DNA from 3 places in the Arthrobacter sp. TJ-217 genome. Region 3 is predicted to be linked to each of the others. Evidence: riboswitches for the same ligand, from Rfam matches in the RefSeq annotation. Region 3 holds a riboswitch; each other region holds the start of a gene.
What was found. A riboswitch is a leader RNA that binds a small molecule or an ion and turns the genes downstream of it on or off. The one in region 3 is predicted to bind S-adenosylmethionine.
Positions count from the first base shown of each region.

Region 1: it holds a riboswitch for S-adenosylmethionine, as region 3 does, so the genes downstream of both, AC4D2R_RS15275 (bifunctional o-acetylhomoserine/o-acetylserine sulfhydrylase) here and AC4D2R_RS04475 (ABC transporter substrate-binding protein) in region 3, are expected to answer to the same signal.
Region 2: it holds a riboswitch for S-adenosylmethionine, as region 3 does, so the genes downstream of both, sfnG (dimethylsulfone monooxygenase SfnG) here and AC4D2R_RS04475 (ABC transporter substrate-binding protein) in region 3, are expected to answer to the same signal.

Region 1 covers NZ_JBZCNJ010000009.1:51,041-61,478, reverse strand. The annotation lists gene AC4D2R_RS15305 (DMT family transporter) at 1-803, opposite strand, end outside; gene AC4D2R_RS15300 (RNA-binding S4 domain-containing protein) at 855-1,106, shown strand; gene AC4D2R_RS15295 (alpha/beta hydrolase) at 1,121-1,795, opposite strand; gene AC4D2R_RS15290 (SGNH/GDSL hydrolase family protein) at 2,018-2,830, shown strand; gene AC4D2R_RS15285 (hypothetical protein) at 2,950-3,192, opposite strand; gene metX (homoserine O-acetyltransferase MetX) at 3,340-4,482, opposite strand; gene AC4D2R_RS15275 (bifunctional o-acetylhomoserine/o-acetylserine sulfhydrylase) at 4,489-5,805, opposite strand; SAM riboswitch class IV at 5,874-5,990, opposite strand; gene AC4D2R_RS15270 (VOC family protein) at 6,098-6,739, shown strand; gene AC4D2R_RS15265 (glycosyltransferase family 2 protein) at 6,763-7,533, shown strand; gene AC4D2R_RS15260 (CPBP family intramembrane glutamic endopeptidase) at 7,538-8,320, opposite strand; gene hutI (imidazolonepropionase) at 8,373-9,578, opposite strand; gene AC4D2R_RS15250 (formimidoylglutamate deiminase) at 9,575-10,438, opposite strand, start outside.
Region 2 covers NZ_JBZCNJ010000005.1:198,444-208,881, forward strand. The annotation lists gene AC4D2R_RS10985 (NAD(P)H-dependent oxidoreductase) at 1-428, opposite strand, end outside; gene AC4D2R_RS10990 (hypothetical protein) at 619-957, shown strand; gene AC4D2R_RS10995 (alpha/beta fold hydrolase) at 954-1,766, shown strand; gene AC4D2R_RS11000 (CoA-binding protein) at 1,778-2,206, opposite strand; gene AC4D2R_RS11005 (ABC transporter ATP-binding protein) at 2,516-3,328, shown strand; gene AC4D2R_RS11010 (aliphatic sulfonate ABC transporter substrate-binding protein) at 3,546-4,580, shown strand; gene AC4D2R_RS11015 (ABC transporter permease) at 4,580-5,461, shown strand; gene acs (acetate--CoA ligase) at 5,452-7,386, shown strand; gene AC4D2R_RS11025 (NAD(+)/NADH kinase) at 7,395-8,477, opposite strand; SAM riboswitch class I at 8,689-8,793, shown strand; gene sfnG (dimethylsulfone monooxygenase SfnG) at 8,798-9,949, shown strand; gene AC4D2R_RS11035 (O-acetylhomoserine aminocarboxypropyltransferase/cysteine synthase family protein) at 9,949-10,438, shown strand, end outside.
Region 3 covers NZ_JBZCNJ010000002.1:293,331-303,768, forward strand. The annotation lists gene AC4D2R_RS04460 (ABC transporter ATP-binding protein) at 1-112, opposite strand, end outside; gene AC4D2R_RS04465 (LolA family protein) at 177-1,271, opposite strand; gene AC4D2R_RS04470 (DUF6194 family protein) at 1,479-1,952, opposite strand; SAM riboswitch class I at 2,058-2,156, shown strand; gene AC4D2R_RS04475 (ABC transporter substrate-binding protein) at 2,262-3,947, shown strand; gene AC4D2R_RS04480 (ABC transporter permease) at 3,944-4,945, shown strand; gene AC4D2R_RS04485 (ABC transporter permease) at 4,942-5,841, shown strand; gene AC4D2R_RS04490 (dipeptide ABC transporter ATP-binding protein) at 5,844-7,562, shown strand; gene AC4D2R_RS04495 (LLM class flavin-dependent oxidoreductase) at 7,559-8,947, shown strand; gene AC4D2R_RS04500 (acyl-CoA dehydrogenase family protein) at 9,000-10,250, shown strand; gene AC4D2R_RS04505 (exonuclease domain-containing protein) at 10,302-10,438, shown strand, end outside.

The DNA of each region.
Region 1 (10,438 bases), on a different contig from region 3:
AACCCGGTCAACAGGACGCCCAGGGTGCGCACCAGCACCGCCCCGAGCCCGATGAACACGCAGCCGATGGGCCCACCCAGGTAGTACCACCACTCGGCGGGCAGCGGGTTTCCCGGTCCCGCGAGGAGGACCTTCAGCGCCCAGGCCGCGAACAGGACCGCCGATCCGGTGATGAAGTTAACGAGCGTGGCGGTGATCGGGGTGCCGTAGTGCATGGCGGCGGTACCGTTCATCGCCTGCTGGAAGCTGATCAGGATCCCGGCCGCGACGGGGAGCAGGACGGGGAGCACGAGCGAGGATGCCTCCTCTGCGGTGCCGAACCGCGGCGACACGGTCCACGCCACCGACACGACGGTCAGCACCACGCCGATGATCCGCATGGGCGTCGCAGGCTTCTTGCCCGCGGGCCCCAGCCCCGCACGGTCGACGAGGAGCCCGCTGAGGGCCTGGCCCATGACGGTGGAGACGGAAAACAGTGCCACGCCGATGATCCCGATGGTCAGGGACTGCGAGAACACGAAGAACGCCCCAATGGCTCCCGCCGCGAGATACACCGGAGGGAAACGGCGCTCCTTCACCGCAGGGACGATCGTGCGGAAGCCCGCCCGTCCCCGCGGCAGTGCCAGGGAGATGAGGATCATCAGCACGAGCCCCGTGCCGAAGCTCACCGAGGCTGCCGCAAGCCCGTCGTCAAGGACGCTCCCCAACGCTCCATTGATTCTGCCCTGGAGCGGGATGGCCGTACCGGCCACCAGCGCCAGCGGCAGGCCGATCAGTGGGGAAAGGGAGGAGGGTTTGATCACCGATCAAGTTTAGTCGACCGGGACTGCCGGCCGGTCGTGCAGAATTGGAACATGAACAGCGAATTCAACGCGAAGAATCCGGCGGAAAACGTCAGCGACCTCCCGATCCGCGACGACATGATCCGGCTGGGCCAGCTGTTGAAGCTCGCTTCACTTGCCGAAGACGGCGCCGAGGCAAAGACCCTGATCGACAACGGGCTCGTCCACGTCAACGGGGAGATCGAAGAACGCCGCGGACGCCAGCTCCATCCCGGCGACACAGTGAGCGTCAACGGGCAGAGCGTGCGCATCCTCAAGGGCTGACACGGGCGGCGGCGCTAGGCCCGGTTGAGCACCGTGAGGGTGAGGAACTCGCGTACGTGGGCGAGTTCCTGCTGGCTGATGCTGTGCCACATGTTGGAGTAGAGCACCTTGGTCAGCTTGGTGTGTGAGGTCAGCCACCGGTGCGTGTACTCGATCATCTCCGGTGCGATCACGGCGTCCTCTTGGTCCCGTCCCCAGAAGAACGGCACCGAAGCCGCGGCGAGTGCATCGTCCTTGAAGAACGGGTGCTCCTGATGCGGCACCGCGAACCCGGAGAGCCCAACAACACTTGCGAAGTCCTCGGGGCGGTTGCGCAGCAGCGAGGTGGCAACGCCCATCCCCATCGAGAAGCCGAGGAGGCTGACGCTTGAATGGGCTCCCTTCACCGACTCGAGCCACTGGCCCACCCGTGCGACGGCGTCGACGACGGCTTCGACCGAATAGTCGGCGTCACGTGCGAGCGGGAACCAGGAGAAGCCCTGTCCGGCGGCGTGCGGGGCGCGCACCGACACCACCGTGAATTCTCCGGGCAGGTGGTCGGCGAGCCCCATGAGGTCAGCTTCGTCTGCCATGTAGCCGTGGAAAAGCACAAGCAGCGGTGTGCCGGCGCGCTGCTCGGGGGGCCGGGACCACAGGGCCACAGGCTCCCGGACGGGGGCGGAGACGGCGTCGGATCCGGGATTTGTCATTCCGATATTCTGGCACGCAGCCCTCTGTGCCGCGGAATCGGGCGGAAGCCGCCGCTGCACCCGGCCGGCCGTTGCCCACGTCACGGGGTGGGCGTTCGCTCGCTAAAGAGGGTAGGGACTTGGCAGGATGGAACTGTGCAACCAAAACTTTCCGAGCAGCCCGACGACTCCCTCTCCGGGACGGGAGGCGATGCGTCCGCTGCCGAGCGCCCGCCGGAACCCGTGCGCGACGACCAGGCCGCCGGCCTGCCGCACCCGTGGCGGCGCTACGTGGCCCTCGGTGATTCCTTCACCGAGGGAATCGGCGACCCGAACCCGGAAAGCATGGGCGGCAACCGCGGCTGGGCCGACCGGGTGGCCGAGGAGCTCGGCCGCGGCTGCAGCAGCTTCTCCTACGCCAATCTTGCGGTGCGCGGGCGGCTGCTTCAGCAGATCGTCGACCAGCAGGTGGAGCCGGCCCTTGCACTCCACCCCGACCTGATCTCGATTTCGGGAGGCGGGAACGACCTGCTGCGGCCCGGCGGAGACCCCGACCGCCTTGCCGAGCGCCTCGATGCGGCGGTCCAGGAGCTGTCAAGCGGGGGTGCGACGGTTGTTCTGTTCACCGCCCCGGATGTCCGCGACAGCGTTCTCGGTACGGTGAGGTCCAAGGCCGCGATCTTCAATGAGAACCTCCGCACCGTTGCGGCACGGCACGAGGCGGTGGTTGCCGACATGTGGGCGCTGCGCGAGCTGGTTGATCCCCAGATGTGGTCTGAGGACCGCCTTCATTTTTCGCCGCTGGGGCACCATACGATCGCCATCATGGTCCTCGACACGCTCGCGGTGAACCACACCCTTGAGCCGCTGCATCCCAAGGCGGTTCCCGTGAAGAACTGGCGCACCGCGCGCGCTGAGGATTTCGTCTGGGCGCGCGAGTACTTCGTGCCCTGGGTGCTTCGCCGGCTGCGCCACCGCTCGTCCGGAGACGGACGGGCTCCCAAGCGCCCCGAGGCCTCCGCAATTTTCGGCCCGGGGATGCCGCCGGGCGCCTAGCGGCAGCCCGGCCGGCGCCGGCGCTGCGTCCGCACCGCGGTGGCCGGCATTTTCCACCTGCCCGGCGTTTTCCACCTGCCCTGCCAGGCCTCCCCGCCGCTGTCCTGGCGGCCGGCGTCCTAGCTGCCGGCGTCCACCTCACCGTTCGCGACGGCGTCGGCGTACGTGCTGAGGTCCGGCCCCGGCTGGAAGTCGACGAACTGGGGTTGGAGCTTCTGGAAGAGGAACTCGTAGACCTCCTCGCGGCTGCGCCCGCCGAGGGTCTGCGCCGCTTCCTTCACCGCCTCCTGCAGCGCCCGGTCGGCGTCAAGCAGGATCTTTTGGCGTGCTTCTTCGTTCCAGCCGATCGTGTTCAGTTCCATTAACAGCTCCTCCTGCAGTGTGGAAAGGTTGAAAAGACACGCCGGAGGCATGCCCGGCACGCTCAGTCCGAGCCTAGGTGCGATCCCGGGCAAACCCAACGGGCAATCCGGGCCCGTCGGGGAAGTTGCCCCGTGCGCGGGTTGGAGCTACCGCGGGTAGAACGCCCGCTCAAGCAGGCGGCCAAGCTGAGCGGTTTCGGCGAGGAAGGCGTCGTGGCCGATGCGCGAGGTGATCAGCGACACCGGCACCTCCCCCGGTAGGGCGGCGGCAAGCCGGTAGGACTGTTCGGCCAGGTACAGCCGGTCCGAATCAACCGCTGCGATGAGGAACTCGGCGGTGGCCCCTCCGAGCGCCTGCTCCACCGATCCGCGCCCGCGGGCGGCGTCGTGGCTCATCAGAGCCTCGGTCAGGATGAGGTAGCTGTTGGGGTCGAACCGCTCGGCGAGCTTCTCCGCCTTATGGTCGAGGTAGCTTTCAACCGAGTAACGGCCCCGCTCCACCGACCGTGCGGCCCCGAGGGGCCGCTCGGCGCCCTGGGCGGCATTGCCGAAACGGTCCTCAAGCTCGGATTCCGACCGGTAGGTGATGTGCGCGATGCGCCGCGCCAGCCCGAGCCCGGCCGCGGGCGGGTCTGCCTCGTCGTAGTCGCCGCCGGCGAAGGCCGGATCGAGCCGGATCGCCTGCAGCTGCGCCTGCCCGAAGGCGATCTGCTCAGCGGAGCTCGCAACCGTGCACGCGATGACGGCACAGCGGGCCACGCGGTGCGGATACATCAGGGCCCATTCGAGGGCCCGGGCCCCGCCAAGGGAGCCTCCGAGCACCGAATGCCAGCGGCGTATGCCCAGCTGGTCGGCAAGACGAGCCTCAGCGGCAACCGAGTCGCGGATTGTGACGAAGGGAAAACGCGAACCCCAGCGGCGTCCCGACGGGTCCGGACTCGTGGGGCCGGTGGAACCGTAACAGCCCCCCAGCATGTTCGCGCACACAACGAAGTAGCGGTCGGTGTCGATGGCCCTGCCCGGACCCACGAGGGGGTCCCACCACCCTTCCTCATCGGAAGCACCGCGGGCCACATGGGAGCTTCCGGTCAGGGCGTGGTGGATCAGGACGGCGTTCGACGCGTCGGCGTCGAGCGTTCCCCACGTCTCGTAGGCAAGGCTGACTTCGGGCAGGCTGCCGCCCGTTTCGAGCCCCAGGGCCCCGATCGCCGCGGTGCGCAGCAGCCCGTCGGAGCTGCGGTGCGGGGCCTCGGTGCTCGCGCGGGCGGCGCCGGGAGGATAGACACTCACGCCGCGCTAAGCCCCTTTCGCGGCGCGGAAACCGGCGTCGAGGTCCGCAAGGATGTCCGCGATGTTCTCCAGCCCGACCGAAAGGCGCACGAGACCGGGGCGGACTCCGGCCGTGAGCTGCGCTTCGGCTCCGAGCTGGCTGTGCGTTGTTGAAGCCGGGTGGATCACCAGGGAGCGCACGTCCCCGACGTTCGCCACGTGGGAGTGGAGTTCGAGCCCGTCGACGAAGCGCTTGCCGGCCTCGATTCCGCCGGCGATGTCGAAGGAGACGATGGCGCCGGTGCCGTTCGGCCCGTACTTCAGCCCGCGCTCGTACCAGGGGCTGGAGGGCAGTCCGGCATAGGCAACGGATTCGACGTCGTCGTGCAGCTCAAGGAACTCCGCGACGGCGCGGGCGTTGGCGATATGGCGCTCCATGCGCAGGCTGAGCGTCTCGAGGCCCTGTGCGATCAGGAAGGCATTGAACGGGGAGATCGCTGAGCCGAGGTCGCGCAGGAGCTGCACGCGCGCCTTGAGGATGTAGGAGAGATTGGCCCCAAAGGCGCTTCCGACCCCGAGGTCCCGGGCGTAGACAAGCCCGTGGTAGCTCTCATCCGGGGTGTTGAAGCCGGGGAACTTCTCCGGGTCGCGGCCGTAGTCGAAGCGGCCCGAGTCGACGATGACGCCGCCGATGGCCGTGCCGTGTCCGCCGAGGTACTTCGTGGCGGAGTGGACAACGATGTCGGCACCCCACTCGATGGGCCGGATGAGGTACGGGGTCGAAACTGTCGCATCGGCGATCAGCGGGATGCCGTTGTCGTGGGCGACCGCGCTGATCCCCTCGATGTCGAGCACGTCCTGGCGGGGGTTGGAGACGACCTCGCCGAAGAACGCCTTGGTGGTGGGCTGGACGGCGGCCCGCCACTGCTCGAGGTTGTCGGGGTCTTCGACGAAGGTGGTTTGGATCCCGAATTTCCTGAGGGTGTGCCGGAAGAGGTTGTAGGTGCCCCCGTACAGGCTCGGGCTTGCAACGATGTGGTCGCCCGCCTCGGCGATATTGAGGATGGCGTAGGTTTCGGCCGCCTGCCCCGAGGCGAGCAGGAGGGCACCCACCCCTCCGTCGAGTGAGGCGATGCGCGTCTCAACGGCCTCCTGGGTGGGGTTGCCGATGCGCGTGTAGATGGGGGCAAGCTCCGTGAGGGCAAAGCGGTCGGCGGCGCTCTGGGCGCTGGGGAAGACGAACGACGTCGTCTGGTAGATGGGCAGCGCACGCGCGCCGGTTGTTGAATCGGGGGTCTGGCCGGCGTGGATCTGCCGGGTTTCAAAAGACCAGTTGCTGGACATGGCGCTCCCTTTGGTGCTCAAGGGGCCCCGTCGACGCCGCGCCATCGAGGCGACGGTGGATCGGTAAGGACCCGCGCTTGCGCAGCATCCCTGTGACGCTGCGCCTGGTCTTCACCCGGGGCACCCCACCGCGGTTGGAGGGTTGCCGGCCAGCAAGCCGGGGCTGTGTGCTGGCACTCATGACCTGCCTCAATGAAAGCCGAGGGACCGGATTTCGGCAACCCATATGACTTCCCGTTAAGTAAGGTGCCCCTAAGTCGAGACGGGCGTCACAAAGTGCCACTATGTAGCCATGCGCTTGGACCATGTTTCTTATGCCTCTGAACCTGATGGACTCGCTGCCACCGCGGAGCGTATTTCGGCCGCGCTGGGCGTAGAAGCGGTGAAGGGTGGTGTCCACCCCCGTTTCGGCACACGGAACATGATTCTGCCCCTCGTCAACGGCCAGTACGTCGAGGTGGTCGAGACCCTGAACCATCCCGCCTCGGACAAGGCACCCTTCGGCCAGGCCGTGCGGTCCCGGTCCGAAGCAGGCGGTGGCTGGATGGGCTGGGTAGTCGCAGTCGATGACCTCACGCCGTTCGAAGAGCGCCTGGGCCGGCGCGCCGTGCCCGGCAACCGCAAGTTCCCCGACGGCCAGGAACTCACCTGGCAGCAGATCGGCATCAAGGGCCTCATCGCCGATCCGCAGGTCCCCTACCTGCTGCGCTGGGACGACGGCACCGAAGCACTCCACCCCTCGCAGGCACGCCCTGCGACCGCACGGCTCGACTCGCTGACCATCGCCGGCTCATGCGCACGCGTGACCGAGTGGCTCGGAATGCCCGTCGAAGCGCCCCTGGGCGATGTCTCGGTCAAGTGGATTGCGCCAAACGGCACCCCGGGGCTCATGTCGGTGACCTTCGACACCGCGAACGGCCGCGTCGAGATCTAGTACCGGATCCCCCGGAGACCGGCATGGCCGAGCGGCTCGCCGTCGTGGTCCCGGTGTTCAACGAGCCCGGGATCGGCCGCACCCTTGAGGCACTGTACCGGCAGTCGGAGCGCACCGGGATGGTGCTCTATGTGGTGGACAACGGCTCGTCGGATGACACCCGGGTGCGCATCGAGGCGTTTGGCCGGCTTAGGCGCGACTTTCCGCTCGTGGTGCTCGATGAGGAGCAGAAGGGTACCGGCGCGGCGGCCGACACCGGTTTCCGCAGGGCCATCGCCGACGGTTTTCCATTGGTGGCGCGCACCGACGGCGACAGCGAACCCCGGCCGGACTGGACGGCGCGGATCCGCCGCAATTTCGCCGGGCACCCCTCGGTGCAACTGCTGGGCGGCACGTCCGTGCCCCTGCCGGACGCCTACCGGCGCCGGTTTGACGGCGTGCTCCTCGCCTTCCTCTTCCCTGCCCTCCGCGGAGCCCTCGCGCTGCGCCACCGCGACCCGGCTTGCCTTCGCATTGTCGCCGGCCACAACCTTGCCGTCCGCTCGTCCGCCTATGAGCGCGCGGGCGGTTTCCCCCGCTCGTCGACCGATGAGCGCGACGAGGATGTCGAGCTCACCCTTCGGGTGGCCCGCACGTTCGGCCGGCGGGCGGTCCGCATCGACCGGCGGCTGAGAGTCGCCACGTCGATGCGCAGGATCCGCCGTTACGGGGTGCTGCGCACCGGCCTGCGCCATCTGCGCGCCGGAGCGGGACCCGGCGGTTCCGCGCCCGGCGGGTCAGCCCACCTGCCCTGAATGCTCAGCCGCCCACCCCGATTGCCGGTCCGAGCAGGGCGAACCCGACGAACCCGGTGATGTCGAGGGCGGCGTGGGCAACGACGAGCGGCATGGCGCGCCGGGTCCGGGTGTAGATGTAACCGAACACGAGCCCCATTGCCGCGTTTCCGAGGAACGGTCCGATGCCCTGGTACAGGTGGTAGCTGCCGCGCAGCAGGGCGCTCGTCACAAGGATGGCCGGCGCCGACCAGCCGAGGGCACGCAGGCGTTCAAAGAGGTACGCCACCACGATGACTTCCTCGAGCAGTGCGTGCCTCAGGGCGGAGAGCACGAGCACCGGAACCGTCCACCAGTAGGCGTCGAGGGCCGCAGGGACGATCGCCGTCGTGACCCCCAGCGCCCGTCCGGCGGCGTAGACCCCGAGGGTCCCGACGCCGATGCCCGCGGCGAGGCCGAGTCCCAGTCCGAAGTCGACGGCGGGTTTCTCGAAGGTGAGCCCGATCTTCCGGAACACCGATCCCCCGCCGGCGCTGAGCAGGAACAGGACAAGCGCCACCGGAACCAGGGCGAAGAAGATTCCGAGAAGCTGATAGGCGAGGTCGAAGTACTCGCGGTCGTTGAGCACCGGGTTCAGGGTGCTGGTCTGCGCCGAGAGGGGCCCGCGGCTGAGCTTCTCGAGCAGGTCGACGATCGAATAGACGGCGGATTGCCCAAGGGAAAGCCCGAGCACCAGGAGGATTTCGCCGGTGGTGCGGCGGCGCTGCGCCGTATCTAGCCGGCCGGCCGGGGCGGTGGGAGCGCGCATGGGCCTATCTTTCCAGCGGAAGCGGCGGATTCACAGCCAAAGGGATGAAGCGTCAGCGGATCCGTTGCCCGTTGCGCCACACTGCGCCGGTCAGGGGCATGCCCGGGCGGTAGGCGAGGTGGGTCACCGAGGGTGCGTTGAGCAACTGCAGGTCCGCGCGGTGGCCCACGGCGAGGGAACCGACGGCGCGCGCACCGTCCGCGTCGGTTCCCGTGTGCCTGCCCAGGGCCAGGGCGCCGCCGTACGTGGCGGCACGGACCGCTTCGGAGACGCTCAGTCCCATCTGCAGGACGGCGGTGGTAACGCAGAAGGCCATCGAGGTGGTGTAGGAGGTGCCGGGATTGCAGTTGCTCGCCAGGGCCAGCTGCACCCCTGCGTCGATGAGGCGCCGGGCGGGAGGGAACGGCTGCCGGGTCGAAAGATCACAGGCCGGGAGGCAGGTTGCGACGGTTCCGCGCCCTTCGCCGCCGTCCCAGCCCGACCAGGACTGGGCAAGGGCGTCGACGTCCTCATCGCTGAGATAGTTCGCGTGGTCGACGCTCGCGGCGGCGAATTCCACGGCGAGCGCCACGCCCTCGCCGTGGCCGAGCTGGTTCCCGTGGACGCGCAGGCCCATGCCGGCGTCCCGGCAGGCGGCGAGCACGGCCCGGCTCTGCTCGGGGGTGAACGCTCCGCGTTCGCAGAACACGTCGGCCCATGCAGCGTAGGGGCGGACGGCCTCGAGCATCGGCCCGCAGACAAGTTCCGTGTAGTCGTCGGCGCTGATTCCGGCCGGAACGAGATGCGCCCCCAGGAAAGTCACTTCGTCGACGGCACCCGCGGCGATCCGCGCGCTTCGGGCCTCCTGCTCGACGTCGAGCCCGTAGCCGGTCTTCGTCTCAAGGTAGGTGGTGCCGCCGGAGGCGGCCTCCTCCACGCGTCCGAGCAGGAGCCGGGTGAGGTCGTAGTCGCCGGTCCGGCGGGTGGCCTCGGTGGTGACGGCGATCCCTCCGGCGGCGTACGCCTCCCCCGCCATGCGCGCCTCGAACTCGGCGGTGCGGTCGCCGGCGAAGACCAGGTGGGTGTGGCTGTCGACCCACCCGGGCAGGGCGGCCCGGCCGGCGGCGTCGTGGACCGTATCGGCGGCCGGGGCCGAGGCTGCCTGCCCGATCCAGCTGATCCTCCCGCCCTCGAGGACGACCGCTGCATTCGGGAGGACCCGCTGCTCGGCGTCCTGCGTTGTCAGCTCACCGATGTTGGTGACGAGGGTCGAACTCATTGCTGCTCCTGGGTGGCGGCGCCGGAGGCCGCGGCGTCGAGGTGGCTGATGGCGGCCGCCATCAGGGCGGCGGGGTCCCCGAGCCGCAGGTGCCGGCCGTTGCGGGCCCGGGGAAGGCCTCCGATGACGACGTCGGTGACATCGGCGGCCGTTGCGGAAAAGACGAGCTGCCCGGGGCTGCTCCCTGCGGTGCGCAGTGATGCGGGGTCGACCGCCATCAGGTCGCAGACCTGTCCGGGCTCAAGCCCGGCGGCCGGGCGGCCCTGGGCGGCAAGCCCGTTGCCGCTGCCTGCGGCGAGGAGGTCGTCGGCGGTGAAGCGGGACCGCTGCCCCGAGGAAAGCCGCTCGCCGTATTCAAGGGAGCGCATCTCAAGCCAGGGATCGATTGCCGCGTGCTGGTCGGTGCCCAGGGCAATGCGCGCACCTGCCCGCTGCAGCTCAAGGGCGGGCCCGATGCCGTCGGCGAGGTCGGCCTCGGTGGTCGGGCACATCACCACTGTCGCACCGGCACCGCCAAGCAGGCCGATGTCCCCGCGGGTGAGGTGGGTTGCGTGGACGGCGGAGAGCCGCCCGCTCAGCAGCCCGTGGCGCTCCAGGAGACCGGCGGGCGTAAGCCCCGTCGCCGCGAGGCAGGCCTCGTTTTCGGCGGGCTGTTCCGAGAGGTGGATGTGCAGCGGTGTCTCGGGCGGGAGCCCTGCGGCGAGTTCGGCCAGGGCCGCTTCGGGGACCGCGCGCACCGAGTGGATCGCGGCCCCGAGGACAACCGGGGATTCCGGAAACCGGCCGGCAAGGGCCCGGCGGAGGGAGCTGTGCCGGCGGAGCCAGGCCGCAGCGGAACCGTCGCCGAACCGGGCCTGAGC
Region 2 (10,438 bases), on a different contig from region 3:
TTGAGGACCGTGGCTCCGGCAACACCGAGCGAGCGGCGCGCATCGGAGTGGGCGCGCACGGCGCCATACGGGCTCATTGAGGATCCGATCACGGCGGCAGGCTTGCCTGACAGTGCACTCTGGCCATACGGACGGGAGAGCCAGTCAATAGCGTTCTTCAGCACGGCGGGCATCGTGCCGTTGTATTCGGGGGACACCAGCAGAATTGCATCGGCGTCTTCGGCCGCCGCACGCAGCGCCGCGGCAGCAGCCGGAACGCTGCCGGGCGTGTCGAGGTCCTCGTTGTAGAACGGGATGCCGGTGAGCTCGTCGTAATTCACAAGTTCCACATCGCCGGGGGCGTTCACTGCAGCCGCTTCGGCCAGCTGGCGGTTGTAGGAGGCGCCGCGGAGGCTTCCCACAAGGGTGAGGATGGTCGTAGTCGTCAAGAGTTCTCCTAAGGAAGTACGGCTTCGGGTTCGGTTCCCAGCCGTTCGGAGTGAAGAACCGGCCCGGGGTCCGCTTTATTCCTGCCGTTACCGAAGAACGCCGTGATCTTGCCAATAGACTGCCTGCCCGTTCCCCCGCATCACCTAGGCTTGCTAGAGAGCCAGGACGCGCGCAACACAGAGGAAGATCATGAAAACCGGAGTGAAGCAGTACATTTCAGGCGCAGCCCTCCTGTTGGTGAGCACCCTCTTCGTGCCGCAGGGCGTCTCCGACTTCGCCTCCGCAGCGGCCTCGGGAGAGCAGGCTCCGGCGAGCGCCGGGGTCAACGTCGCGATCGGCATGCTGCTGGTCCTCTCGGCGGCGGCCCTTTTGGCTTGGGGCTACTGGCTCACCCACCGTCACGGCGCCCCGCCGCGGGGACCCGTGGACGAGCCTGACGAGCCGCTTTTCCGCCCGGGTTACGGCCGCCAGCCGGAAACGCCAGACTGGCGGGAACATCCGCTGAAGCCGCGGGACGGCGACAAGTGAGCGTCCCGCCGCTCGCCTTCGAGGCCCGAGGGAACGGGCTTCCAATCCTGGCAATTCACGGGCTGGGCCCGGACCGGGAGTTGATGATCGGCTGCCTTGAAGAGGCGCTGGCCGGCAGATCCGGATACCGCAGGCTGTACCCGGACCTGCCGGGAATGGGCACGTCGGCGCCTGCCGGTGGTCTTGGCGGCTCCGATGAAGTCCTCGAGTCGGTCATTGCATTTGTCGACACCCAGATTGGTGCCGGTCCTTTCCTTCTGGTCGGAGAATCGTACGGGGGATACCTTGCCCGGGGTGTCATCCACCACCGGCGCGCCCAGGTGCTGGGCCTGACCATGATCTGCCCCATCGGCACGGCGGTACGGCGCGAGGAGCGCACGCTGCCGGAACACCGGGTGCTGGTAACCGAGCCGGCGCTGCTCGAGCGGATTGGGGATATAGGCGAATTTGACGACTTTGCCGTGGTTCAGACGCTGGAGACCTGGCAACGGACGCAGGACGAAATAGTTTCAGGCCTGAATCGGGCAGACGAGGCAGCGCTCGACCGGATCAGGGCACGGTACGAACTCACGGATTCCCCGGATAACGGCACCGTCTTTGACAAGCCGAGTCTTGTGCTGGCGGGAAGGCAGGACTCGGTCACCGGGTACGCGGACACCTTTCCGCTGCTTCAGTACCTGCCCCGGGCCAGTTTCGCCGTCCTCGACCGGGCGGGGCACAACCTCCAGATCGAACAGCCGCACCTGTTCCGGTCACTGATCAACGAATGGCTTGACCGGGTCGAGGAACACCGCACAAGCGGCGGATAACGCCGGTGCGCTCAGGCCGGGCGGCCACGCAGCAGCGCCGGCGCCTCGATGGCTGGGCAGGCGTCCATGACGACGTCGAGGCCAGCATCCTTCGCGCGCTGGACGGCCTCCTCATCGATCACCCCAAGCTGCAGCCAGACGGCTTTCGCCCCGACGGCGATCGCCTGGTCAACCACGGCGCCAACCTTTGTTGAGTTCACGAAGCAGTCAACCACGTCGATCGGTCCGGGAATCTCGGCAAGGGTCTTGAAGCCCTGCTGCCCATGCACGTCGTCGCCCTTGAGGCTGACCGGGATAATCTCCTTGCCCAACTGATCCATGAGGAACCGGGAAACCCCGACCGCCGCCCGGCGCGGATTATTGGAGAGTCCGACGACAGCCCACCGGCCGGGGGAAGTCAGGAGTCGGCGGATGACCTCGGGATCGTTCCGGTGCGCCATTACAGTCCTTTCACTGTGATTCTTCAAGCCTATGCCACGGCAAACCGCTCCGGAGGGCCGCTTCGCCCGCCTCCCGGTGTCGCATTGTTACGGATAAGACTTGCCGCATCCGGGGGATGCGCGTTTAGTGGTCTCTGACCATCCCGAGCGGCCGAGAGACCTGGATCGATGACGCCGCAGCAACCCTGGTTGCCCGTATCCCCCTGATATTGGGCAATAACAAGGACCAAGCCACGGGAACCGGCAGCCACAAGCGCCGGTGAAGGCTTGATTCGTAGGGTGCTACTGCCAGGATCGATGGAGTTAATCATGACCGCTCTTTTGGCACAAACATCTACCGCTGAGGCGCGCCGCAAGCAGGCCCTGCCCATCAGCTTTTCCCACCTGGGGCGCAGTTTCGGCGCCCCGGGCCACAAACAGGTTGTTCTGCGCGATGTAAGCATCGATGTCCCTGCCGGTGAAGTGCTCGCCATCCTGGGCACCAGCGGCTGCGGAAAATCCACCCTGCTGCGTGCGGCGGCGGGCCTTGATGCCCCGGACACGGGAAGCGTCGTCATCGGCGACTCGCCGGTCCGCGGAATCGACGAGCGCTGTGCCGTCGCGTTCCAGGAGCCCCGGCTGCTGCCGTGGCACACACTCCAGGCCAATGTGGCGATCGGGCTGCCCAAGTCGTCGAGCGCCAGCGCCGGCAAGGCCAAGGTCGCCGAGCTGCTGAAACTGGTGGGGCTCGACCGTTTCGCCAAGCACCGTCCCCGCGAAGTATCCGGCGGCATGGCACAGCGCACCTCGCTGGCACGTGCGCTTGCCCGCAACCCCGGCGTCCTGCTCCTCGACGAACCCTTCGGCGCGCTCGATGCCCTCACCCGCATCAAGATGCAGGACCTGCTCCTCGAGATCCACGCGGCACAGCCAACCACAGTGCTGCTGGTGACGCACGACGTCGACGAAGCCCTTCAGCTCGCCGACCGCATCCTAGTGCTCGGCACCAACGGTGACGGGCCCGGCTCCACCATCGCCGAGCTGGTGTCGGTGCCCGGAGCCCGGCCCCGGGACCGCAATGCGCCTGCGCTGCGGTCGCTGCGCAGTTCCCTCCTAGGCATGCTGGGCGTTCCCGGGCACTGACCCGCGTCCAGCACGTTCCTGCCGGCTGCTGCCGGTGCCTCCACCCGGCACGCCCGGCCCCGCTGATCCCCTGGATCGCAGCCGTTTCGTGACCACCATCCCTGCGCCGGCCCCAACCGGCCTGCTTTCGGCGCACCCCCTTCCCTCTCCGCGCACACCGCACTCACTCCGCCTCCCCGCATCACCCACCTCCGCGTCACCCCACCAAAGGAAACCCATGACCCGCCGCTCGCTCCTCACCACCGCCGCCGTCACCGCCGCCCTGTCCCTCGGACTCACCGGATGCATTGCCGGGGAGAACGCCACAACGGAGGGCGCCGCTGCCAACGCCGCCACCGAAGGCGGAACCCTCAACATCGACTTCGCCACCTACAACCCCCTGAGCCTCGTCATCAAGGACCAGGGCTGGCTTGAGGAAGAACTCAAGGACCAGGACGTCTCAGTGAACTGGGTGCAGTCGGCGGGATCTAACAAAGCCAACGAGGCCCTGCGCGCGGGCGCCATCGACGTCGGCTCAACAGCGGGATCGGCCGCCCTGCTCGCCCGCTCCAACGGCTCACCGATCAAAACGATCGACATCTACTCGCAGCCGGAGTGGTCGGCCCTCGTCGCCGCACCGGGCTCGGACATCACCGAGGTCGAGGACCTCCGCGGAAAGGCCGTGGCCGCCACGAAGGGCACCGACCCGTACTTCTTCCTCCTCCAGGCGCTCGAGTCGGCCGGCGTCGACCCCTCCGAGGTCACGGTGCAGAACCTCCAGCACGCCGACGGCCGTGCAGCCCTGGCCAGCGGTGCGGTTGACGCGTGGTCCGGACTCGACCCCATCATGGCCGCAGCCGAACAGGACGGCTCCAAGCTGTTCTTCCGCAACATCGACTTCAACACGTACGGGTTCCTCAACGCGAACGAGGAATTCCTCGCGGAAAAGCCCGACGTCGCCCAGACCGTCGTCAACGCCTACGAAAAGGCCCGGGCGTGGGCCAAGGAGAATCCCGAGGAGACAGCCGCAATCCTCGCCGAGGTCGCGGGCATCGACGTTGAACTCGCCAACTCGGTGATCCTTGAGCGCACCAATCTCGACGTTGACCCGGCACCCGGTGAGGCGCAGCGGAACGTCCTTGAGAAGATCGGCCCGGTCTTCGTCGAATCCGGTGACGTCTCAAGCCAGGAACAGGTGGACGAAGCGCTCGATACCCTCTTCGACGATTCCCTCGTCAAGAAGGCCGACCCTGCCGCTGTCGGAGCCTCCTGATGACCGCCCCGGGCAACGAATTACCGCCGGCTGAGCTCCCGGTGCTGCCTGCGGCTCCGGTTCCCGCGACGGCGGGGACGACGCCGGGCGCTCCGACCGGTCCTCGCACGAAGGCTTCCCCCGGGGCCGGGGTGCGGCTGCGCGGGCTCCTGCTCGGGCTGATCGTTCCGGCCCTGCTGCTTGGGGCGTGGCAGCTCAACTCGGTCACCGGTGTTTTCAGTGCCGTACAGCTGCCGCCGCCGGGTGCCGTCGTGCGCGCCGCCGGGGAGCTGCTGGGCCGCGGTGAATTGTCCCTGCACATCGCCATCAGCACCCAGCGCGTGCTGATCGGCTTCGGCCTTGGCGCGGCCCTGGGCCTTCTCGCCGGTGCGGTGCTTGGGCTGTCGCGGTTCGCCGATTCCCTTCTCGGCCCGACGATCGGCGCGCTGCGCGCCGTGCCCTCCTTGGCATGGGTTCCCCTGCTGATCCTGTGGATCGGCATCAACGAGGACTCGAAGGTCACGCTGATCCTGATCGGCGCGTTCTTCCCCGTCTTCACCACCGTCTCGCTGGCCCTGCGCCACGTCGACCGGAACCTCGTCGAGGCAGGGCGCGCGTTCGGGCTCAACGGCATGAAGCTGCTGACAACCGTCCAGCTGCCCGCCATCGTCCCGGCGGTGTTTTCCGGGCTCCGCCTGGCTCTTGCGCAGTCGTGGCTGTTCCTGGTTGCCGCCGAACTCATCGCCGCCTCGATGGGCCTGGGCTGGCTGCTGAGCGATTCCCAGAACAACGGGAGGGTGGACAGGATCTTCCTGGCGATCATCCTGCTCGCCGTCCTCGGCAAGACGACCGACGCCCTCCTCGGCCTCGCCCAGCGCTGGGCGGTGCGGCGGTGGGCCTGAACGCAGCGAAGCCCCATACGGACCCGGGGACGTCGGAGCGCGAGCGCATCCGCTTCTGGGAAGATCAGGCCCGGCGCCTCCACTGGACCGGGGACTGGCACACCGCGCACACCTTCGATCGGGCGCGGCCGGGCCTGGACGGGGAGCTGTCGGTCCCGAGGATCGAATGGTTCGCCGGCGGCCGCCTGAACGTCGCCGCGAACTGCGTTGACCGGCACGTGGCCGCCGGCAACGGTGCGAAAACCGCGCTCCACTTCGAGGGCGAACCCGGTGACCGCCGGAGCGTCTCCTACGCCGAACTGCTCGATGAGGTAAGCCGGGCAGCCAACGCCCTGCTGGCCCTGGGCATCCGCAAGGGCGACCGCGTGGTGATCTACCTTCCCGTGCTCGTCGAGACGGTCGTCGTCACCCTCGCGTGTGCGCGGATCGGCGCCGTCCATTCCCTCGTCTTCGGCGGGTTCTCCGCCGAGGCCCTGAGGTTCCGGGTGCAGGACACCGGGGCGAAACTGCTCGTCACAAGCGACGGGCAGTTCCGCCGCGGAACCGCCGTGCCGGTAAAGGACATCGCCGACGCCGCGGTGGCCGGGGTAACCGACCTCGAGCACGTCCTTGTTGTCCGGCGCACCGGCTCGGACATCGCGTGGACCGAGGGACGCGACGTTGACTGGGCCGACGCCGTCGGGAACGCATCCCCCTTTCACTCCCCCGAGGCATTCGACGCCGAAACGCCGCTGTTCATCATGTACACCTCAGGCACCACGGGGCGTCCCAAGGGGCTCCTCCACACCTCAGGGGGCTACCTCACCCAGGCGTCCTGGAGCTTCGAGCACCTCTTCAGCTCGCCCGACCCCGCGGAGCGGGCCGGCGACGTCCACTGGTGCACCGCGGACCTCGCCTGGGTGACCGCCCACACCTACGAGCTGTACGGGCCGCTGTCCAACGGCGCCACGCAGGTCATCTTCGAAGGAACTCCCGACACCCCGCACCCGGGCCGGCATTTCGAAATCATCGAACGCTACGGGGTCACCAGCTACTACACGGCGCCCACGCTCGTGCGCTCGCTGATGCACTGGTTCCCCGACGGCGTCCCGGACTCCTACGACCTCTCGAGCATCCGCGTCCTCGGGACGGTCGGCGAGGCCGTCAACCCGGCGGCGTGGCGGTGGCTCCGGGACCAGTTCGGCCGCGGCGAGGTTCCCGTCGTCGACACGTGGTGGCAGTCCGAGACCGGCGCCACCGTGCTCTCCCCCAGCCCGGCGGACGCCGACTTCAAGCCCGGGTGCGCCGCCCGGGCCCTGCCCGGAGTGGGCGCCCGCATCGTCGACGACGAGGGAAACACGGTGCCTCCCGGCGTTTCCGGCCTGCTGGTGGTCGACCGCCACGGGCCGGCCATGGCCCGCACCGTCTGGGGGAACCCGCGCCGCTACCTCGACTCCTACTGGCGCAAGTTCGCCCGGCAGGGCTGGTTCCTCGCCGGGGACGGCGCCCGCTACGACGACGACGGCGACATCTGGATCCTGGGGCGGGTTGACGACGTCATCAACGTCTCGGGGCACCGGCTCTCCACGATCGAAATCGAATCGGCCCTGGTCGCGCACCCGCTGGTCAGCGAGGCCGGCGTGTGCCCCGTGGCCGACCCGCTCACCGGCCACGCCATCGCCGCATTCGTCGTGCTGGCACCCGGTGCGGGCGGAACGGGCGACGTCGAAACCACCCTGCGCCGGCACGTTGCCGCGGAGATCGGCCCCATCGCCAAGCCGGGTGCCGTCATCGTGGTCCAGGACGTGCCCAAGACCCGGTCCGGGAAGATCATGCGCCGCCTCCTGACCGAGCTGTACGAGGGATCGCCCCTTGGGGACACCACCTCACTGCAGAACGAGGGATGCCTCCCGGGCATCTCCGAGGTGCTCGCGCGGCGGTCCTGAAGCTTCGCCTACTCCGTCTTGGAGCCCATCCAGGACTCGAGGGGCTGGGTCGGAATGTGGACGTGCTTCATGTCATCGGGCTTGGGCGTGCTGGGGAAATAGTCGACCGGCGAATCCCCGTCGGCGGCTGCGGCCGCGGCGTCGACCAGCCCGAACCGATCCCTCACCCTGCCGAAAAAATCAGGCTCATGCAGGCGCAGCATGCGCAGCGCCGAAGGACGTGCGTAAACGCCCACCCAGTCCCCCGGGTTCAGCACCCCGACAATCCGGCCGTCGACGGACATCGATACCTGCCCGCTGCGCTCGAGCACGCGCACCGACACCAGCTCGTCGGCGGCAACGACGAGGCTGCGGTCGAAGACCATGTGAGCCGCGACGGGCGTGAAAACCAGGGCGTTGGCGCGGGGCGAGACGATGGGTCCTCCCGCAGCGAACGAGTAGGCCGTTGAGCCCGTGGGCGTGGAAATGATCAGGGCATCCGCCGAATAGGAAACGAACCGGCGGGCCCCAATATAGACCGCGACGCTCGCCTGGCGGTCCCGGCTGAGCTTCTCGAAGACAACGTCGTTGATTGCGGTGATGTCCATGCAGACGCCCCAGCCCAGGACCTCCACCGCGTCGTCCCGGACCAGCGGCGATTCAGCAACGGGTCCCTTTGGATTGTGGATGAGCGCCCCGAGCTCACTGGGGATCTCAAGGGGCCTGCTCGAGCGGATGGTGAGGGTGAGGCGCTGTTCCTCGATTGTCTCGTCCGCGATCACGGCCCTGAGGGCTTCGACAAGGTTCTCCGGCTCCACCTCGGCAAGGAACCCAAGCCGCCCCACATTCACCCCGAGGACAGGGCACTGGCAGGACATCGCCACAGCCGCCCCGCGCAGGAAGGTGCCGTCACCGCCGATCGTCACAACGAGGTCGAACGGGCCGAGCGGCACGTGGTGATGAGTCAGGTGGCCCTCGTCGTCAGCCGACCAGACATCCACCTCCGTGACGGACACGCCGTTCTCAGCGGCCCAGCTCTTGAGGGCCTCCGCCGCGTCAATGGCCCGCTGCTTCCCTCCATGCACCACGAGCCCCAGTGATCGCAGATCCACTGCCAGCTCCTTTGTTCGCTCAACAAGTGACGGTGGCCACCGCCGCGGGGCATGAGCCAGGCGGCCAACCTCGCCGATGACGCCACGTGACGCAAACCATACTCGAAATGCCCCGCAAGTCCACCCGGCGCGTGCCTGCCCCTCCAAATCTTCGCCGACCCGGGGCGACACATTTCTTGGTGCCGGGCACCCGTGCTGTCACACTCGGTAATGACCATCCCGAGCGGCCGAGAGATCTGGCTTTATGACGCCGCAGCAACCCTGGCCAGCGCAGAACGCGCTGACAGTAGGGTGCTACCGCCAGAACCGATGGAGGATTTGTGAGCACAGTCGATTATTCGCAGCCCCTGAAGTTTGCCTACTGGGTCCCTAATGTGAGCGGGGGGCTCGTGGTTTCCACAATCGAGCAGCGCACCAGCTGGGACTTCGAGTACAACAAGAAACTTGCGCGGATCGCCGAGGACGCAGGATTCGAATACGCGTTGTCGCAGACCCGCTACGCGGCGTCGTACGGCGCCGACAAGCAGCACGAGGCGACGTCGTTCTCCCTCGCCCTGCTCGCCGCAACCGAGAGGCTCAAGGTCATCGCCGCCGTCCACCCGGGCATGTGGCATCCGGGCGTGCTGGCGAAGTTCATCATCACCGCCGACCACATCTCCAACGGGCGCGCGGCCGTCAACATCGTCTCGGGCTGGCTGAAGAGCGAATTCACCAACTTCGGCCTCGACTGGCTCGAACACGACGAACGGTATGTGCGCACCGAAGAGTTCATCCGCGTGCTGCGCGGCCTGTGGACCCGGGAAAGCTACACGCAGACGGGCAAGTACTACTCCATCTCGGATTTCACGCTCAGCCCGCCGCCCGTTGATGTTCCGGGCCGCCCCCACCCCGAAATCTTCTTCGGCGGCAATTCCACGGCGGCCCAGGCGACGGCGGGGCGGGTTGCCGACTGGTACTTTTCCAACGGCAAGGACCTCGAAGGGTTCAAGGAGAACATCGCCGGGGTGAAGGCCTCCGCAACGGCCGTCGGGAGGTCGCCCCGGTTCGGCCTGAACGGGTTCGTCATTGCACGCGACTCCGAGAAGGAAGCACGCGAGACGCTGCGGGAGATCGTCGCCAAGGCCCACCGGCCGGCCGTTGAAGGCTTCCGCAACGCAGTGCAGGAAGCAGGGGCCGCAACGGCCGACAAGAAGGGGATGTGGGCGGATTCCTCCTTCGAGGACCTCATCCAGTACAACGACGGCTTCCGGACCCAGCTCATCGGCACGCCCGAGCAGATCGCCGAACGAATCGTCGAGTACAAGAAGATCGGGGTGAACCTGCTGCTCACCTGCTACCTGCATTTCCAGGAGGAGGTTGAAGCGTTCGGCAGGGACGTCCTGCCGATTGTCCGCTCCCTCGAAGCCGACCTCGCCGCCAAGGCAGGCGTCGACTTCCACCTCGAACCTCTCCCCACCAAGGCAGGCGTCTGATGACTGAGAAAACCTTCGGCTTCCGCACCCGCGCGCTTCACGCGGGAGGCACTCCCGATGCCACCCACGGCGCCCGCGCCGTGCCGATCTACCAGACGACGTCGTTCGTCTTCAAGGACACGAACGACGCCGCCAACCTCTTCGCGCTCCAGAAGTACGGAAACATCTACTCCCGGATCGGCAACCCCACTGTTGCCGCCTTCGAGGAGCGCATCGCCTCCCTTGAGGGCGGGATCGGCGCCGTCGCCACGGCTTCGGGGATGAGCGCCGAATTCATCACCTTCGCCGCCCTCTGCCAGGCCGGCGACCACATCGTTGCCGCCTCCCAGCTGTACGGGGGGACGGTGACGCAGCTCGATGTAACGCTGCGCCGGTTCGGGATCGAGACCACCTTTGTGCCGGGAACCGATCCGGCGGACTATGCTGCCGCAATCCAAGAGAACACGAAGGCCGTCTATGCGGAGGTGATCGCCAACCCGTCGGGCGAGA
Region 3 (10,438 bases):
AGACGGAACCCTGCGGAACCCTCAGGCCGACGTCGTCGACCGCGCGCTGGTGGCCGAACGTCTTCGTGAGCCCCCGGGTCTCAATTGCGAGCCCGCCCCCCTGCGCGCTCACGGGCGCGCGGCGGACGGGAACGGACGACGTCGGCCGGTGCCCTGCCCCTGCGGCGCCGGTGGCGTCACTGCTGTGAGGCAGCGATCAGTTGGTCGGCACCGACTGCGCCTGCGAAGACCCGGCCGTCGTCGGTGATGAACACTGAGACGAGCGAGGTCTGCAGCACGCGTCCGCCATCCACCGGGGTGAAGGCCTGCTCCAGCAGCGCCTGTGCCTCGGCCGACTCTTCGGACCCGGGGCTCGCGCTGAACGCATCCGAAGCGGAACCGGCCGGCAGGGCGACGATGCTGCTCCACCCCTCGCCGATGACAGTGGGCTCGTCCTTGGCGGCGTCGGACTTTTGGGCCTTATGGTCCTGGTGCTCCTTGACCGGTACCTCGGTCACCGTTGCGCCGGGCGGGGGAGTGAACTCGAACAGGCTCTGCTCGGGGGCGCTGAAGTCGATGCTGGTGAAGGCGACCGAGAACGCCGGCTCGGCCTGGCCCTGCGCGGAGACGGTGAAGCTGAGGGGGACGCCGGTCTCGGAGTCGACGGCCAGCGATACGGCACCGACGAGGGTGTCTGCCGTGGCGGGCGTGAGGACCAGTTCGTACGCGGTGCGGCCGGCCACGCGGGCGTTGTCTCCCACGGTGACTTCGGTTGAAGGATCAATTGTGGAGAGGAACTTCTCGGCGAGGTCGGCGGGGGTACGCGGCGCATCGGCGGGGAGCTGCTTCAGCACCTCGCCGCGGTCCGGAAGCACAGCGTGAGTCGCTTCCTGGGCGCGGGAGTCGTAGAGCCAGACCTCGTCGTCATTGAGGATGGCGTCGCGCTGGGCGAGACGGTCCTGCACTTGGATGCGTGCCTTGTCGGGCCCGTCGATGTGGACCTGGGCGGTGTGCTCACCGGTGAGCAGTTCGAGGGCGGCCGAGGCGCCATCGGAGCTGCCGGCACTGGGCCCCATTGTCTGCAACTCGGGCAGGCCGAGCTCGGAGGACTGCTCGATCGTTCCGGAGAACGCGCTGTCGTAGCTGTCGGACACGAGCTCGAGCAGCTCCTGGGCGGACTTCTCCGGCAACTGGGGGCTCGCCTCAGCGAGGGTTGGCCCGACGGCGGCCGTTGTTACGATCACCGCCGGAACGATGCCAGCGGGGAGCCAACGGAGCCACTTCTTTGCCATGAGCTTGCCTTCCAACGGTGCTTTGCCCCCTTGCTCCATTAACGGTACTCCTGCTTGCTGGGAGGACGCAGGGTGTTTCGGGCGATCCTTTCCTGCCCGCACCGTATCCCTGCTTCTGCCGGCCCACAGTCACCGCCCGTGCAGGTGACAGATGATTTCAGGCGAGAGCCTCGATACCTCCCTCAGCGGAAAGAGACAGAGGCGTTGTCAGTGCCGCCGGTCGTAGCGTCGAACAGCGTTCCCGTGCGCGTGCACCAGCAGAGACCGTGCCTGCTCGGCTGTGGCGGCACCAGGGTTGAGGATGCTTACCCATGCCTGCGAACCGTAGACGGGATGCGGCAGGATGCGGTCCGGTGCTGTGAAGTCGAAGTCGGCCAGGTGCAGGGCATGATCTGTCGCGGGATGTCCGGTCAATAACTCATATTCCTTATTTCCCACCGAAATATTGAGCCGGAAAACGCCCGGTCGATTCAGGTTCGAGGCGGTATCGAAGCCTTCATAATCGCTCACGACAATCGTCGCGAAGGGGAAGCGCCTGTTGTCTGGAGTATCGCCGTCGGGGTCGTAGAAAAAGAAGGTATCGCCCCAAGCTGCCTCGGGTGCTCCGTTCTCTTTTCCGGCGGTGAGCGTCACGACGCCGGGCAGGTCTGAGACGAAGTCGATGATCTCGTTTTCCTCCACGCCATAATGCTTTCAAACGCCGGAACGCGGGTAAAGGACCACCCCGTGACCGATTGTGACGGGGCCTGTGGCGGAGGAGCGCTCCAATGCTGTTAGCTGTAGCCATAACCATCCCGAGTGGCCGAGAGACCTGGATCGACGACGCCACAGCAACCCTCTTCGTGTAGCTGCGAAGAACGGTGCTACTGCCAGGACCGATGGAGAAGCTACACGCTTTCGTTGGTCTGCCCCGCCGTGCTTCAGCACGTCCGCGGGCGGTCACTGGCTGTCCTGTTTGCCCTCCATCGGGCGATGATTCAGGAGCCCAGCGTGACAACAGCAAGCCACCGCACTTTCAGCAAGCGCAGCATTCTCAACACCCCCAGTTCCCCGAAGACCCTCCGCGCCCTCGCCCTGTTCGCAGCAGCCACGGGCCTCATCCTCACCACGAGCGGCTGCGGAGGATCGGCGGCGGCAAGCGAGGATGACACCTTCGTCTTCGCCACGGGCAAGGACATCTCCTGCCTCGATCCCCACGTCAACGGCGATATGCCTCAGGCCTCGATCGCGGCGAACTACCTCGACTCCCTGGTGTCCCAAGACGCCGAGGGAACCATCCACCCGTGGCTCGCCACGGACTGGTCGGTCTCGGACGACGGCCTCACCTACACCTTCACCGTGCGGGACGACGTCTACTTCACCGACGGCACGAAGCTCACTGCAGAGGCGGTCAAGGCCAACCTCGACCACATGGTCGATCCCGATACGCAGTCGGGAACGGCCGGCGGCTACCTCAAGCCCTACGTCGGCACCGAGGTCGTCGACGACACCACGGCGGTCGTCACCCTCAACCGCCCCTATGCGGCCTTCCTCGAAGTGCTCGCCCAGCCGTTCCTCGGCATCGAGTCACCTCAGGCGCTCAAACGCCCGCAGGCCGAGAACTGCAACGCACCGGTGGGCACGGGCCCGTACCGGATCGCCGATTACGTCCCGCAGTCCAAGGTCAGTCTCGTCCGCAACGAGAACTACAACTCGGCGCCGCCCTACGCGCAGCACCAGGGGCCGGCGCACATCGAAAAGATTGAATGGCGCATTGTCCCCGAGGACTCGACCCGCTACGGTCTCCTGCGCGCAGGCCAGGTTGACGCCCTCGACCTGATGCCCTCGGTCCACTTCGACGAGGCGAAGGCCGACTCAAACGTCGAACTGATCCTCCAGGACCGCCCCGGCAATCCGACGAACCTCATGCTCAACACCACCCGGGCGCCTTTCGACGACCTCAACGTGCGCAGGGCTTTCCTTCTGAGCACCTACGTCGATGCCGGCATCCGCAGCGTCTACTTCGGCACGGTGACCCGCGCCGGGGGACCGCTGAGCTCCACAACGGGCTTCTACTCTCCGGACTTCGAGAACGTCTACGATCCGGACCCCGACGAAGCGGCCCGCCTGCTCGACGAGGCAGGCTGGACCGAGCGCGACGACGAGGGCTACCGCGTGAAGGACGGCCAGCGCCTGAGTGTCCACTTCCCCTACACGCCCGGCGCCTGGCCCACCGCGCACCAGGCCCTCGTCACCCAGATCCAGGCAACCGCGAAGAAGGCCGGATTCGAGGTGCTGATCGAGAATGGCGACGGCGCGAGCGTCAGCGAACTCGGCAACAACTTCGACTACGACCTCCGGGCCGACTACTGGAACACCAACACGGCCGATGTCCTGCGCATCGTGTTCTCCTCCGAGTACACCGAGTCGGCGGGCTTCGTGCCGAACGGGTCGGGCTTCCGCAATCCGGAACTCGACGCGATCCTCAATGACGCCCTCGCCACGGACGACCCGGACGTGCGCAAGGACCTCTACTACGAGGCGCAGCGGATCATCAGCGCCAACGCCCTCCAGCTCCCGCTCTACAACCAGGCAAGCCAGGTGGCGCTCCGCAGCGACCGCTTCACCTCGCTCACCCTCGAACCGAGCCTCTCCCTTCCCTACCTCTACGACGTCACGGCGGTCGATTCAGAATGAGCACCTCCTCCCTCGATTCCCTCAGCGCAGCACCACGAACGACGGCGACGGCCGGTACGGCCGGCAGCGTCGTCCTCAAACGGGCCGCCGGCAGCCTCTTCGTCCTCTGGGCCGCCGTCACTCTCACCTTCTTCGTCCTCCGCCTCACCCCCGGGGACCCGATCACGGCGATCCTCGGCGGCGCGGGCTCGTCGCCGTCACCGGAAACGGTCGCCGCCGTGAAGGCGGAGTACGGGCTCGACCAGCCCGTCGTCGTCCAGTACTTCAGCTACCTTGGCGGGCTCCTCACCGGCAACTTTGGAGTCTCGTACATCTTCAAGGTTCCGGTTCTCGAAATCATCGGCCCGCAGATCCTTCCCACGCTTCAGCTCGCGGGCCTCGCCCTGGCCTTCGCGTGGGCCATCGCCCTCGCCTTCACCCTGCTGACAGTGGGCCGGGGGCGCACGCTCGACGGCGTGGGCCGCGCCGTCGAGGTGTTCTTCGCCTCGCTGCCCCAGTTCTGGGTGGGCATCATGCTCGCCGTTGTCTTCGCCGTCATCCTCGGCTGGTTCCCCGTCGCCGGCAACGACGGGTTCCGCTCACTGGTGCTGCCAGCGCTTTCACTGGCGGTTCCCCTCGCCGGGTTCATCGCCCAGGTCACCCGGTCCTCGTTCGAAGACGCCCTCGCCCAGCCGTTCATCCTGAGCGCGCGGGCCCGCGGCCTCAGCGACGCCGCCGTCCGGATCACCCACGCGCTGCGGCACGCGATCCTTCCCGGCCTCACCCTCTCAGCCTGGGCGGTCGGCTCGCTCGTGAGTTCCGCCGTGGTCGCCGAGATCATTTTTGCCCGCCCCGGGCTCGGCCGGTCGCTCGTTGACGCCATCGTGAACCGGGACCTGCCCGTCACCCTCGCCGTGGTGTTCATCATCGCCGCCGTCTACATCCTCGTGAACCTCGTGGTGGACCTCCTCTACCGCGTGGTCGACCCTCGCACGAACCCGAAGGGATTCCTAGCATGAGCCTCACCCTCGACCCCACAACGACGGCGGGCACCGGCTCCGGTGCTACCGCCCCTGCCGCTCCCGGCCGCTCGCGAACGGCACGCCTCGTGCGCGGCACGCCCATCGGCGTCTGGATCGCCGCAGCACTGCTGGCCTTCCTCGTGCTTGCCGCCGTCGCGCCGTCCCTCTTTCTGCGGCAGGATCCCTTCGCGATCGACCCCGCCAACGCCTTCCAGTCCCCGAGCGGCTCCCATGTCTTCGGGACCGACCAGAACGGCCGCGACGTCTTCTCCCGGGTCATCGCCGGCACTGGTCAGTCCCTGCTGCTCGGCCTCGCCGCCACGGCCATCGGGCTGATCCTCGGCGGCGCGCTCGGCATCACCGCGGGCGTCTCCGGCAAATGGCTCGATTCGGCGATCTGCCGCTTCGTCGAAGTGCTTTTCGCCTTCCCGGGCCTGCTCCTGGCCCTGATCGTGATCGCCGTTTCGGGAACCGGGGTCGTCACGGCGGCCCTCGCCGTGGGCATCGGTACCGCCCCCGGCTATGCGCGGATGCTGCGCACCCAGACCCTCCAGGTGGTGGCCGCCCCCTACGTTGAGACAGCCCTTTCCCTCGGCCGGTCGCGCTCGCACATCCTGTGGCACACCATCGTCCCAAACGTGGCGCGTCCGCTGTTCGTGCTCGTGACCCTCGGCATCGGTCAGGCCATCGTCTGGGCGTCATCGCTCAGCTTCCTCGGCCTCGGTGCCCAGCCGCCGGCCGCCGAATGGGGTGCGATGCTCGCTGACGGCCGCAACTACCTCCAGGTTGCCTGGTGGATCGCAGCCTTCCCGGGCATCTTCATCACCCTAGCCGCACTCACCACAACCGTTGCGGGCCACCACCTGCAGCGCCGACTCGAAGCAGAGGTCTGAGCATGTCGAATTCCCCAACCCCAACCCAGCAGCCGCTCCTTGCCATCGACAACCTCAATGTCTCCTTCTCCACCCCGCGCGGGACGGTCGACGTCGTGAAGGACGTCTCCCTTGCCCTCGCGCCGGGACAGGCGCTCGCCCTCGTCGGCGAGTCGGGCTCCGGCAAGACCGTCACGGCACGCACGCTCGTCGGCCTCAACGCCTCCAATGCGCGGGTTTCGGCCGGCCGCCTCGAGGTCCTCGGCCGCGACGCCGCCCGCCTCTCCGAACGGCAGTGGCGCGGGCTGCGCGGCAAGGACATCGGCTATGTCCTGCAGGACGCCCTCGTCTCCCTCGACCCCCTCCGCACGGTGGGCCAGGAGATCGACGAGGCGCTGCGCGCCCACGGCGTCCGCGGCAAGGCCGAACGCCAGGAGCGGGTTCATGCCGCCCTGCGCGGCGCCGGCATTCCGGACCCCGAGGTCCGCGCGCGGCAGCGCTCGGGCGAGCTCTCGGGCGGCCTGCGCCAGCGGGCCCTCATCGCCCAGGCGACAGTGTTGAACCCCCGGCTCGTGATCGCCGATGAGCCAACGACGGCGCTTGATGCAACGGTCCAGGCGCAGATCCTCGAGCTGCTGGCAGGGCTCAAGGAGCAGGGCAGGGGCCTGATCTTCATCTCGCACGACCTCGCCGTCGTCAGCCACCTCGCCGACGAGATCGCCGTCATGCAGCACGGGCGGATCGTCGAGTCGGGCCGTGCGTCGGAGGTCCTCGGCAACCCACGACACGAATACACGCGCCAGCTCATCGACGCCGTCCCGTCGGCGGCCGCCAAGGGGACCCGGTTGTCCTCGGTGCCGCGCGTGACGGTCACCGCGCGTCCGCCCCGGCACTCGGCAGTCTCCCCGAAGGCTCCGGCCCTCGAGGCCCGTAACCTCGTCAAGACCTACGCCTCACCGGGCGGGGACCGGCGCACCGTCGTCGACGACGTCTCCTTTACCCTTCCGGCGGGTAAGACCCTTGGCATCGTCGGTGAATCCGGGTCGGGCAAGTCGACAACTGCACGCATCGCACTGGGGCTGACCGAGCCCGACGCCGGAATCGTCACCCTCGGCGGCCTGCCGTGGGTGGGCCACCCCGGCGGAAGCGGGATCGTCACCGAAGCCCTGCGGCGCCCGCACCGGCCCGACATCCAGCTGGTGAACCAGGACCCGCTGAGTTCGTTCGACCCCCGGTTCAGCGTGGAGCGCGTGATCACCGACGCCCTCGACGCGGGCTCCGTCGGGACGCCGGGGGAGCGCACCGAGCGTGCGGCCGAACTCCTCGGCCAGGTGGGGCTGCCGCTGGATCTCATCCACCGCAGCCCGCTCACGCTCTCCGGCGGGCAGCGCCAGCGCGTCGCGATCGCCCGGGCCCTCGCCCTGCAGCCCCGCGTGCTGCTGCTCGATGAACCGGTGTCGGCCCTCGACGTCTCCATCCAGGCTCAGGTGCTCGACCTCCTCGCGGACCTGCAGGAACAGCTCGCGCTCAGCTACCTCTTCATCAGCCACGACCTCGGCGTCATCCACCACGTGAGCGACGACGTCCTCGTCCTCAAGGACGGCCGCGTGGTTGAGTCCGGGACTGCGGCGTCGCTGTTCGCCGGGCCCACAACGGAGTACGCGCGGGCCCTGCTGGCCGCCGTCCCCGACATGCCCGACCGCGCCGCCCCCGCCGCGTCACGGGCGGGAGGTGCAGCATGAGCCGCGAAATCCACTTCAACGGGTTCGAAATGAACACCGTCAGCCACATCAACCACGGCCTCTGGCGGCACCCGGAGAACCGGCGCCACGAGTACACCGACATCGAGTACTGGACCGACACCGCGAAGCTCCTGGAGCGTGGGCTGTTCGATGCAGTCTTCCTCGCGGACGTGGTGGGCACCTACGACGTGTACGGCGGGAGCCGCGCTCCCGCCGTCGAACGCGGACTGCAGGTGCCCAACAACGACCCGTTCCTCCTCGTGCCCGCCATGGCCGCGGTGACGACCCATTTGGGGTTCGCCGTGACGTTCTCGACGACGTACGAGCCGCCCTTCGGCAATGCCCGGCGCTTCAGCACCCTCGACCACCTCACCAAGGGACGCGTCGCCTGGAACGTCGTCACCGGATACCTGCCCGACGCCGCACGGAACTTCGGGCTCCCCGCCCACCTCCGGCACGACGACCGGTACGACATCGCCGAGGAATACCTCGAGGTCTCCTACAAGCTCTGGGAAGGCTCCTGGGACGCCGACGCCCTCGTGCGCGACCGCGCCCGCGGCGTCTACACCGAGCCGGCCGGAGTGCGCGAGATCGGGCACTCCGGAAAGTACTTCACGGTCGACGGCCCGCACCTGTCCGAGCCGTCCCTGCAGCGGACGCCAGTGATCTACCAGGCGGGCTCTTCGGGCCGCGGGAAGGACTTCGCCGCACGGCACGCAGAAGCCGTCTTCGTCAGTTCACAGACAGTTGCACGGGTGGCCGACGACGTCGCCGACCTGCGGACCCGCGCAGAAGCCGCCGGCCGCGGACGCGACGCCGTGAAGGTCCTGACCTCGCTGAACATCGTGCTCGGCGAGACCGAGGCGGAGGTGGCCCGGAAGGTCGAGGAGGTGGTGCGGCTGCGCGACGTCGTCGGGCACCTCGTTCACTTCGGTGGGGGATCGGGCATCGACCTCAAATCCGCCGAGACGGAGGCCTACCTCGAGTACGTGGGCCGCGACCACTCACAGTCCTTCGAAGCCGAGTTCACCACAGGGCCCAACCGGAAGAAGGCGTACGAGATCATCGACACCTTCTCCGACCCGCGCAGGAGCGACTTCTTCATTGCAGGAACGCCCGAACAGGTGGCCGACCGGATCGAGGAGATCGTTGACCTCACCGATGTGGACGGCTTCAACATCGTGCAGTTCCTCTCGCCCGGAACCTTCACCGACATCGTTGAGCTGCTGGTGCCGGAACTGCAGAAGCGCGGCCGCTACCGCAGGTCGTACACCGAATCGACACTGCGCGAGCGGCTGTTCCCCGGCAACGGGCCGCTGCTGCCGCCCACCCATCCCGGTTCGGCGTACCGCAGCGCCCTTTCGAGGCAGGGGGCCGGCGCGTGACCACCCCTGCAACGACAACTTTGACAACGACGATCTTCCAAGGAGTCAGCCGATGACCACCGAAACACTTCACGCCACGCCTGCCCAGGGCGCACCTGCCACCTACGCCGCCCTGGCCGCCCGCTTCCGTCTCCTCTTCGAGGAGATCGCCGCCGGGGCGGCCGAGCGGGAAACCGACCGCATCCTCCTGCACCGCCAGGTGCGCCAGCTCGCTGACACCGGGTTCACGTCGCTGCGGGTCCCGGTCAAATACGGCGGCGGAGGAGTTTCAGCACCTCAGTTCTTCCGGCTGCTGATCGAGCTCGCCGCGGCGGAGTCGAACCTCGCCCAGGCCCTGCGCTGCCACGTCGCGTTCGTCGAGGACCGGCTGTACGCGGACGACGCCGGGTGGCTGCGGCGCGTCGCCGGCGGGGCGGTGCTCGGCAACGCGTGGACCGAGACCGGTCCGGTCGCCGTCGGCGGCGTGAGTACCACGATCACGCGCGACGGCGAGAACTACCGGGTCAATGGAACCAAGTACTACACAACGGGGAGCCTTTACGCCGACTGGATCCAGACCGGTGCGCGCACGCCCGACGGGGTCGACGTGATCGCCCTGGTGCGGCGCGATGCGCCCGGCGTCGAAGTGATCGACGACTGGGACGGGTTCGGGCAGCGGCTGACGGCGAGCGGCACCTCGGTATTCCGCGACGTCGTCGTTCCGGCAGCCGACGTGATCACCGAAACCGAGCACCCGCCGTACAACACCGGCGTCTACCAGCTCATCCACGTTGCGACGCTCGCCGGTATCGCCCGGGCGGCCGTCAACGACGTCGCTTCCGAGGTGCGCGGCCGGACCCGCACGTTCAGCCACGGCAACGGCACACGACCCAGCGAAGACATCCAGGTGCAGCAAGTTGTGGGGGAAGTCTCGGCGCTCGCGTTCGCGTCCGAGGCTGCTGCGCTGCGGGTGGCTGAGCTGGTGCAGGAGGCCTGCGAAGCGCATGGGAACCTGCCGCCCGAGGAGGCGAACGCCGCCGCCGTCGCCGTGGAATTCGCTTCCTCGCAGGCGCAGATCGTCGTCACCGAGCAGGTGCAGCGCGCCGCGACGACGATCTTCAACGCACTCGGAGCCTCCTCCACGCGGAAGGGCCTCCAGCTGGACCGCCACTGGCGCAACGCGCGAACCATCTCCTCCCACAACCCCGTGATCTACAAGGCGCGGATCGTCGGCGACTGGGAGATCAACGGAACAGTGCCCGAGTTCCTCTGGCGGTCGGGGGAGGCAGCGGATCGTTCCCTCGGGAAGGGTAAGGCGGTATAGGCTCTTCTGGGCTTCGTGCGAGGTTCCGCACGTACAAGCTCAAGGGGACGAGTGCAAAGCCTTAACTTCACCGCGATCGATTTCGAGACGGCCAACAGCAAGCGCGGGTCGGTCTGCGCGGTCGGGCTCACCAAGGTCCGGGCCGGGGTGGTCACCGAGTCACTCAGCTGGCTTGTTCGGCCCCCGGC